2 regions of the Sphingomonas carotinifaciens genome follow, and region 1 is predicted to be linked to the other one. Evidence: riboswitches for the same ligand, from Rfam matches in the RefSeq annotation. Region 1 holds a riboswitch; the other holds the start of a gene.

The links. A riboswitch is a leader RNA that binds a small molecule or an ion and turns the genes downstream of it on or off. The one in region 1 is predicted to bind cobalamin.
Region 2: another riboswitch for cobalamin. It lies ahead of GQR91_RS10740 (TonB-dependent receptor plug domain-containing protein); the one in region 1 lies ahead of cobW (cobalamin biosynthesis protein CobW).

The regions. Positions count from the first base shown of each region.
Region 1 covers NZ_WSUT01000005.1:941,357-946,195, forward strand. The annotation lists gene cobN (cobaltochelatase subunit CobN) at 1-2,423, opposite strand, end outside; gene cobW (cobalamin biosynthesis protein CobW) at 2,431-3,480, opposite strand; cobalamin riboswitch at 3,666-3,867, opposite strand; gene GQR91_RS06440 (HoxN/HupN/NixA family nickel/cobalt transporter) at 3,890-4,839, opposite strand, start outside.
Region 2 covers NZ_WSUT01000005.1:1,827,096-1,831,934, reverse strand. The annotation lists gene cobO (cob(I)yrinic acid a,c-diamide adenosyltransferase) at 1-333, opposite strand, end outside; gene GQR91_RS10745 (aminotransferase class I/II-fold pyridoxal phosphate-dependent enzyme) at 330-1,301, opposite strand; gene GQR91_RS10740 (TonB-dependent receptor plug domain-containing protein) at 1,306-3,237, opposite strand; cobalamin riboswitch at 3,378-3,584, opposite strand; gene cobU (bifunctional adenosylcobinamide kinase/adenosylcobinamide-phosphate guanylyltransferase) at 3,610-4,122, shown strand; gene GQR91_RS10730 (TetR/AcrR family transcriptional regulator) at 4,153-4,779, shown strand; gene GQR91_RS10725 (glycoside hydrolase family 130 protein) at 4,817-4,839, shown strand, end outside.

The DNA of each region.
Region 1 (4,839 bases):
ACGGCTTGGCCGAAGAGCTGGATCAGGGTGGGAAAGGCGTCGCGGAACAGGCCGGAGACGCGCAGCGTGACGTCGACGCGGGGGCGGTCGAGCCGGGCGAGGGGCAGGATCTCGAAGCCGGTGACGCGGGTGGAGCGGTGGTCCCATACCGGCTCGACGCCGAGCAGGTGGAGCGCCATGGCGAACTCCTCGCCCGCGGTGCGCATCGTGGCGGAGCCCCAGAGATCGACCACCAGGGTGCGCAGCCAGTCGCCCTCGTCCTGGAGATGGCGGCGGACGAGTTCGTCGGCGAGGCGGATGCCCTGCTGGTGCGCGGCGCGCGAGGGGGTGGCGCGCGGGTCGATGGTGTAAAGGTTGCGGCCGGTGGGCAGCACGTCGCTGCGCCCGCGATGGGGCGAGCCGGCGGGGCCGGGGGAAACATGGGCGCCGGCCAGCCCGGCGAGCAGGCCGGCGCGCTCGGCCTGTCCTTGCGGACCGCGGCCATAGATGTGCAGGCCGTCGCCATATTGGCTGTCCTTCACGTCGCAGACGAACGCGTCGATGCGCGCGATGTCGGGGCCCATGGCGAGGCCGGCGGCGGCGGCTTCGTCGGTGATGTCGGTGCGCAGCCGGTCCCGGCGGGCGGGGTCGAGGCCGTCGGCGCTGGCGAATTCGTCGAGCAGCGCCTCCAGCCGGGCGAGGCCGGCGCCGGTGCCGCTGCGGACCAGCGGCGGGGGCGCGTGGCCCAGGGTGACGGCGCCGATGCGGCGCTTGGCCTGCGCGGCCTCGCCCGGATCGTTGACGATGAAGGGGTAGAGGACGGGCAGGTCGCGGACCAGCGCGTCGGGCCAGCACGCGCCCGACAGCGCGACCGCCTTGCCGGGGAGCCATTCCAGGGTGCCGTGGGCGCCGACATGGATGATGGCGTCGGTGCCGCGGGCGTGGAGCCAGAGATGGAAGGCGACATAGGCATGGGACGGGCAGCGCGACAGGTCGTGATAGTCGTCGGCGCGGGTGTCGGGACGGCCGCGCTCGGGCTGCAGCGCGATCAGGGTGTTGCCGTGGGCGATGGCGGGGAAGTGGAAGGCGTCGCCTTGCGGTTCGCCCCAGCTTTGCCGGAGATCGGTGCGCAGCGCGGGGGGGAGCGTGGCGAGCGCGGCGCGGTAGTCGGCAAGCGGCCAGCGAATCGTGCGCGTGGCGAGGGCCTGCGCCAGATCGGGGGCGGGGGGCACGCCGATGTCTTCGAGGATGGCGTGGGTGGAGGCGATGGCGTCGAGGCCGACGGCGTGCGCCATCTGGTGCGCCTTGCCGGGATAGGTGGAGAGGATGATCGCGGTGCGGCGCCGTGTGGCGGGGGTTTGCCCGAGGCGGATGCGCGCGGCGACGCGCGCGGCGATGGCGGCGATGCGTTCGGGGTCGGGGCGGTGGCGGCGGGGGGCGAAGTCGAGCGCGGGGTCGTGGGGGGCGTCTTCCTTGAAGCTGGCGACGCCGGCGAAGAGGCGGCCGTCGACCTCGGGCAGGACGACGTGCATGGCGAGGTCGGCGGGGGAAAGGCCGCGGGGGGCCCCGGTCCATGCGGCGTGGGTGGAGGTGGCGAGCGCGACCTGAAAGATCGGCGCGCCCCCTGTGTCGAGGGGGGCGGAAAAGGCGGTGGCGTTGAGGATGGCCGCGGGGGCGAGGTGCGCGATCCAGCGGTGGAGCCAGCCTTGTGCTTCCTCGGCTTTCAGGGAGGGGAGATAGAGGGGGAGGACGGCGAAGCCGCGATCCTCCAGCGCGGTCCGCAGCGCGGCGATCGGGGCCGTGTCGTCGGCGACGCGGTAGGCGCGGTAGAAGAGGATGAGGACGGTGGGGGCCTTCGCGGTGAGCGCGAAGGCGGCGGGGCAGGTTGGGTTCCAGGCGCCGACCGGGGGGATGGGAGGTGGGGCTTGTGCTTCGACTTCGCTTGGGCCGAACGGGTCGGGGAGGTTGGCGGCTTTTGCCAACAGGTCGAGCGCCTGGCCGGCGGCGGTGGGGCCGCCTTGTTCGCAAAGCCCGGCCAGCGTGCGGAGCAGGGGGACGGGGAGCGTGGAGGCCTTGTCGAGGCGCACATCCTCGCGGCCATCGGCGGGGAGGACGGCGAGCGCGATGCCGTGGTCGCGCGCGATGCGCTCCATCTGCGACAGGCCGTAGCTCCAATAGGAGGGGCCGCCGATCAGGCGGATCAGGATCGCCTTTGCATGTACCGCGGTGCGCTCGACATAGGTGTCGACCGACAGCGGATGGGCGAGCTGCTCCAGATTGGCGAGGCGCAGCGAGGCGCGCCCCGCCCCCTGCCAGCCGGCGGCAAAGGCACGCAGGTCGCTGTCGGAGAAGGAGAGCACCAGCAGGTCGCCGGGGCTTTGCCCCAGATCCCGGGGCACGGCGCCCTCCTCCAGTCCGTGGCTCTCGCGAAAGACGAGATGCATGGCCGGATCAGCCCGCCAGCGCGGTCCGTATCGCGGGCGGGTCGATGCGGTCATGCTCGGCGATGACGACGAGGCGGGTGGCGCGCGCCTCGTCCGCGCGCCACGGCCGGTCATATTGCGTGCGGACGCGGCCGCCGACCGCCTGGACGAGCAGGCGCATCGGCTTGCCCGACACCGCGGCATAGCCCTTCACGCGCAGGATGTCGTGCGAGGCGGCCAGCGCCTCGATCCGGGCGGCGAGCGCGTCGGGCGTGGCGATTTCGGGCAGATCGACGACGATGCTGTCGAAATCCTCATGCTCGTGATCGTCGGCACCGTCATGATGCGAGGGGCGGGCGGCGATGTCGTCCTCGGCGGCGGCGCCGAGGCCCAGCACGACCCGCGGATCGATGATGCCGTCGGTCAGCTCGACCACGGGCAGCGGGCGCGGCGCCTGCGCGGCGATGACGGCGCGGGCGGCGGCGAGGCCGTCCGGCCCCGCCAGATCGGCCTTGGTGAGCAGCACGAGATCGGCGCAGGCGAGCTGGTCCTCGAACACCTCGGCCAGCGGGGTTTCATGGTCGAGGCTGGGGTCGGCGGCGCGCTGCGCATCGACCGCGGCGAGATCGGATGCGAAACGGCCGGCGGCGACCGCCTCCGCATCCGCCAGCGCGATGACGCCGTCGACGGTGATGCGCGAGCGGATCGCGGGCCAGTCGAATGCTTTCAGGAGCGGCTTGGGCAGCGCGAGGCCGGAGGTTTCGATCAGGATGTGATCGGGGCGTGGGTCGAGCGCGAGCAAGGCTTCGACGGTTGGCACGAAATCGTCGGCGACGGTGCAGCAGATGCAGCCGTTTGCCAGCTCGACGATGTTTTCCGCCGGGCAATCGGGAATGGCGCACCCCTTCAAGATGTCGCCGTCGACGCCGAGCGTGCCGAATTCATTGACCACGACCGCGAGGCGGCGGCCGTTCGCGGCGCGGATCAGGTGGCTGATCAGCGTCGTCTTGCCCGCCCCCAGAAAGCCGGTGACGATGGTGACGGGGACTTTGGATAGATCCGGGGAAAGATCCGGCATGTGCATTCTCCGCCCGCGCCTTGCATCAACGACAAAACGGACGGGGCTTGCCTGACGGCGGGCACGCGGACTCCGGGCGGACGCGGGGCAGGCGTCCGAAGCCACGCACCGTTTGCGACCCCGGCCGCATCCAGTGTCGTCGCTCAGACGGAGAACCGTGCCTTGGCCATCCCCTGGACCCAGGCAAGAGCGACACCGCGCCGGCAGGTCTCCTGGCTCACGGGTCGTCGCGATCGCGGCACGGCCTTCCCGGATCGAAACCCAGTGGCTGCCCCGACAAAGGGGCGTGTGCCGCGCGCTCTCCGCTTACAGTTGCAGGGACAGCCGTGGATTTGCACCACATTCCCATTCAAAGCCCTTGAGGGGCACCGGCGCGCGTCGGGGCGGATGATCCGCCCCGGCCACGGCTTTAGCGGGCGGGTGCGGGGCCGACAACAGGCGTGTCGTCGAAGCGCTTCCACCGGTAGATGGCGAAGCTGACCAGCCAGCAGGCAACGAACAGGCCGACGATCGCGAAGCCCAAGCCGTTGAAGCTGCCGCCGAGATCGGTGGCCAGCGTCCACACGCCGCCGCGAAGCTCCAGCTTGTCGGCGATCAGGGCCAGCGTCTCGATCCCGCCGATCGCGATGGCGACGATCGCGGAGACGAGGGTGATGGTGATGTTGTAGTAGAGTTTTCTGATCGGCTTCACGAACGCCCAGCGATAGGCGCCGAGCATCACCACCCCGTCCGCGGTGTCGACCAGCGCCATGCCGGCGGCGAACAGGGCGGGCAGGACGAGGATGGTGGCGATGCTCATGCCATCGGCGGCCTGTGCGGCGGAAAGCCCCAGGATCGCGACCTCGGTCGCGGTGTCGAAGCCGAGCCCGAACAACAGGCCGAGCGGCGCCATGTGCCAGCTTTTGGTGACCAGCCGGAACATTGGCCGGAACAGCCGCGACAACGGTCCGCGCGCGGCGGTGAGCATGTCGAGATCGGCCTCTTCATAGATGCCGCCGGCGCGGACGTGGCGGAAGCTGGCCCAGACCGAGCGCAGGATCAGGAGGTTCATCGCGGCGATGGCGAACAGGAAGGTCGCGGAGATGCCGGTGGCGACGACGCCGCCGACCTGTCCGAACGCCTCGAATCGGGCGAGCGCGTTGGCGGTCAGCGCGACCGCGACGGCGGCGACCAGCACGATGGCGGAATGGCCGAGCGCGAACCAGAAGCCGACGGCGACCGGGCGCTGGCCGTCCTGCATCAGCTTGCGGGTGACGTTGTCGATCGCGGCGATATGGTCGGCATCGACCGCGTGGCGCAGGCCCAGCCCCCAGGCGAGCGCGGCGGTGCCGAGCAGCAGCGCATCGTGGCGGGCGAGCG
Region 2 (4,839 bases), 890 kb from region 1:
CGCGCGGATATCCTGCTCGCGGTCCTGCGTGTCCCAGGTGAAGCCTTCGCCCATCACCTCGAAGGTGGCGAGATCGGGATGCGCTTCGAAGAAGTTGCGCTCCCCCGTCTCCCACTTGCCCTTCACATATTGCAGGATGGCGACCTTCATGCCCCAGCCGATGCTGCGGATCGCCATGCCGAAAGCGGAGGACGACTTGCCCTTGCCGTTGCCGGTATGGACGATCAACAGGCCGCGCTCCAGCGTGCGCCTGGCCTGCATCTTCTCGCGCGCCGCCTGCATCCGCTTCATCTTGGCGTTGTGGCGGGCATAGTCCTCGGGCGTATCGGTCATCGCTTGAACTCCTGTAACGCGTCGGCCAGTCGCCACACCGCGGCCGCGTCTCCGGGCAGGCCGATGCGCAACCGGTCCGGCTGGTCGGCCAGCGGCCGCACCAGGATCGCACGCTCGGCCAGATGGCGGAACAGGCGCCCGGCACCGGGTACCGCGACCAGCCGGAACAACCCCGCCCGCCCCGACACCGCGAACCCGGCTGCATCCAGTACCGCATCCAGCGCCACTGCCGCATCCCCGATCCTGCGCACCTGCTCCACCTGCCACGCCGTGTCGCCATAGGCCTGCGTCCCGATCGTCACCGCCGGCCCGCTCACCGGCCAGTCCCCCAGCAACGCCCGCAAGGCGTCCGCCAGCGCCGGCGCCGCGATGACGAAGCCCAGCCTCACCCCCGGCAACCCATAGAATTTGCCGAACGACCGCAGCACCACCAGCCTCGCGTCATCCATCGCCGCCAGCCCCGGCGCCGGGTCGGCATAGGCCTCGTCCACCACCAGCATGCCGCGCGCCAGCAGGTCGCGCGCGCTCACCGGATCCAGCCGCCGGCCGTCGGGGTTGGCGGGGCTGGCAAGAATGGTCAGGTCGTGGCCGCCCTGCCCCAGCGCCTCCCACGCGATCGGCACCGCCGCCGGCCACGCCGCCCGGTGCCCGCCATAGCCCGGCACCACCACTGCCGGACGCTCCCCCGGCATCAACAGCGCCAGCAGCCGCATCGCCAGGTCCGTCCCCGGCACCGCCACCACCGCGCGCCCCGCCGGCACCCCGAACGCACGCCCCGCCGCCGCCTCCAGCGCCGCCACCGCCCCGCTCTCCGGCAGACGTGCCAGCCCGGTCTCCCCGACCGGATAGGCGTGCGGCGCGATCCCCGTCGACAGGTCGATCCAGTTCTCGCCCCCGAACACGGCACGCGCCTCCGCCACCCGCCCGCCATGAACGTAGAACGGCGCCAGATTGCGTGCGCCGGACATCACCTCAGTACGCCAGCCGCACGCCGGCAAAGGCCGCACGCCCCTGCTGGCCGTAATCGAGCACCGTCTGGTAGCGTTCGTCGAACAGGTTCTCGATCCGGCCATAGACGGCCAGATTGCCCGTCACCGGCATCGATGCGCGCAGGTCGACCAACGTATATCCGTCCAGCCGCCGCGCATTGGCCGCATCGTTGAAGCTGTCGCCGACACTCGTCACCGTCGCCCCCGTCTCCAGTCCGAACGCCCAGCGGTAATCGGCATTCACCGTCACGCTGTGATCCGGCCGCCGCGCCAGCCGCCGCCCGAAACCGGCGGTGCCGGTCGAGCGATTCTCGGCATCCAGATAGGTATAGGCCACGCTCAGCCGCAACGCCTCGACCGGCACCAGCGCCAGGGTGAACTCCAGCCCCTGTGACCGTGCCCGCGCGACATTGTCATAGGTGCCGAACGGCCGCCCCGCACAGATGCCGGAAAGCGGCGCGGCGCACGACACGAAGGTGATCAGGTCGCGCGAGGTGCGGTGAAACCATGTCGCGCTCGCCTCGATCGCACCGTCCAGCGCGCGCTGCGTGATGCCCGCGTCCCAGCCCTTCGACCGTTCGGGATCGAGCAGCGCGTTGCCATATTCGCTCTGCAACTGGTACAGCGTCGGCGCCTTGAACCCTTCCGAATAGCTGCCCCGGAACAGCGTATTGCCGCCATTGGGCGACCAGACGCCGCTGGCCGACACCGTGGTCGCGCCGCCGAACACATTATGGTCGTCATGGCGCACGCCGCCCGTCACGGTCAGCCCTGCGACGGGCGTCACCGCCAACTGGCCATAGACGCTGAACAGCCGCGCCCGCCCGCGCGTTTCCGGCCCGCCAAAGCTCGTGGTGGTGAACCGCGTCACCTCCCGCTCCGCGCCGAACGTGCCCTGCACCGCGTCGCTCAGGTCGAGCAGCCCCTGATATTCGATACGCTCGTTGCGGCCATTGCCGCGAAACGTCTCGGTCGGCACCCCGTCCGGATCGATGTTGCGCCGCCGCGTCTGCGTATAGGCATAGCCCAGCCGGTTGCGCAGCCGCCCGTCGAACAGCGCCAGGTTCGCGCCGCCATAGCCGACGAACTGCTTCGACGTGCCATATTCGCGCGTATCGCCAAAGGTGAAGGCGGGTGCCGGAAAGCCGTCAATCTCCGTCCGGCCATCCGAATAGAAGCCGCGCAGGTCCAGCGACAGGTTGGTGGCAACGTCCACCGTCACGCTGCCATTGGCGCCGTAGTTGCGATATCCGTCGCGCTCGGTCCCGCCGGCAAAGGCGGACAGGCCGTCGCTGGTGAAATACCCGCCGCCAAGGCTCGCCGCGACCGGCCCCGCCTTGCCCGACATATTGGCGAACACCTGCCCCGTATCGCGCCAGCCCCCTTCCGCGCGCGCGTTGACCGACAGCGCCTCGGTCGGCTGCCGCGTGATCAGGTTCACCACACCGCCGATCGCCTGGCTGCCCCACAGCACCGACTGCGCACCCCGAAGCACCTCGATCCGCGCGATATTCCCCACCAGCAATCCGCCGAAGTTGAACCCGCCGCCGGGCGCCGACGGATCGTTCAGCTTGATGCCGTCGATCAGTGCCACCGTCTGGTCGGTCTCCGCACCGCGGATGCTGACCCCGGTCTGCGTGCCGATCCCGCCGTTGCGCGCGATCGTCACGCCGGGTGTCTGGCGCAGCAGGTCGGCCACCGCCACCGACTGGCGCCGCGTGATCTCGGCGGTGTCCAGCACGCTTATCGCCTGGCCCACCCGGTCGATCGGTTGCGCGGCGCGATTGGCCGTCACCACGATGCGGTCGTCGGCGCCCTGCACCTGTTCCAGTCCGGCATTGGACTGCGCGCTCTGGCCCCAGGCCGGCAGCGCGGCGAGTAGCACCGGTGCCGCCAATAGATATCGAATCGTCACAGCTCTTGTTTCCCCGTTCGCGTTCGCAACAGGGGGCACGCGCACGGGCGGCGCCGGACAAGCCCCGCTGCACCCACGCCCCCAAAGACGTCGTCACGCGAGGATCATTCCTCGATCGCCCGGCACACCCCGTCCGCGCGAAGGACAGACCGCGACAGGCAGGTCTCCTGGCTCCCGGGTCAGCGCCGCGCCCGGCCTTCCCGGATCAACTCCAGTGGCATGGGGATGGGCGAGGCTCGCCGGTCACAGTTGCGGGGGCAGCTTCGGATCACGCCGGCCCGGTCCGGGCGTCGCTTCCGAATTCCCTTTTCATCCCGTCTCCGGGAACCTGTCACGCTTGCGCCCTTAGGCGGGGGCGGGCACGGGGGCAAGATGGCGACGACGTTGTTCCTCGGGGGTGCCCGCTCGGGCAAGAGCCGGCTGGCCCAGACCGCGGCGGAGCGCTTCGCCGCGCCGCTGATCTACTGCGCGACGGGCCAGGCGTTCGACGACGAGATGGCGGAGCGCATCGCCCGGCACCGTGCCGATCGCGACGCGCGCTGGACGACGATCGACTGCCCGGTCGCGCTGCCCGCGGCGATCCGCGAGGCTGTGGGCGGTGCGATCCTAGTCGATTGCCTGACCCTGTGGCTCACCAACGTCATGCTCGGCGATCACGATGTCGCTGCCGCCCGCGCCGACCTGCTCGCCGCGATCGGCGCGGCGCGCGCGCCGCTGTTCCTCGTCTCCAACGAGGTGGGGCTCGGCCTCGTCCCCGAAACCCCGCTCGGCCGCGCGTTTCGCGACGAGGCGGGCCGGCTCAACCAGGCGGTGGCCGGGGTGGTGGAGCGCACCTATTTCGTCGCCGCCGGTCTGGCGCTGCGCCTGCAGCCGCCCGATATTTGACGTGCGCGACCCCGCCCGCAAAAGAAGATCATGCCCACCGACAAACGCACCACCGGACGACCCACCCGCGAACAGGCGCAGCAGATCAACGACCTGGTCCTCACCGGCGCGCGCGAGGCCTTTTGCTGCCGCGGCATCGACGGCACCTCGATGGAGGAGATCGCCGCCGCCGTCGGCGTCAGCAAGCACACCATCTATCGCCGCTATCCCGGCAAGATGGCGCTCCTCGATGCGGTGGTGACGCGCGACCTTGAGCGACTGGCCGAGGCGTTCGTTGAGGGCGACGGCGCGGAAAATCCCCTCGCCTCGCTGAAGCGCGCCTCGCGCCATTTCTTCGGTTTCTGCCTGTCGCCCGACAATGTCCGCTTCATGGCCTTTCTCACCTCGGAGGCCGCCTATTCGGAGGAGCTGCGCACCCGCTTCGCCGCGTGGAACCGGATCATGTCCGCGCCCATGCTCGACCGCATCCGCCACGCGCAAGCCGCCGGGCTGCTCCGCCAGGCCGATCCGACCTGCCTCTACCATCTGCTCGGCGATCTGCTCGACGGCCCGACCCGGCGCCTGCAATTCGGCCTGCCCGATCCCTTTTGCGGCCTTTCGCCGGACGCGTTTTTCGAGGAACGCTGGCGCGTCTTCCTGCGCGACGCCGCGATCTGACGGGAACGCCGGCCCACGCCGCCGCGTTCGCGCCCGCATGGCCGACGACTTCCTGATCTT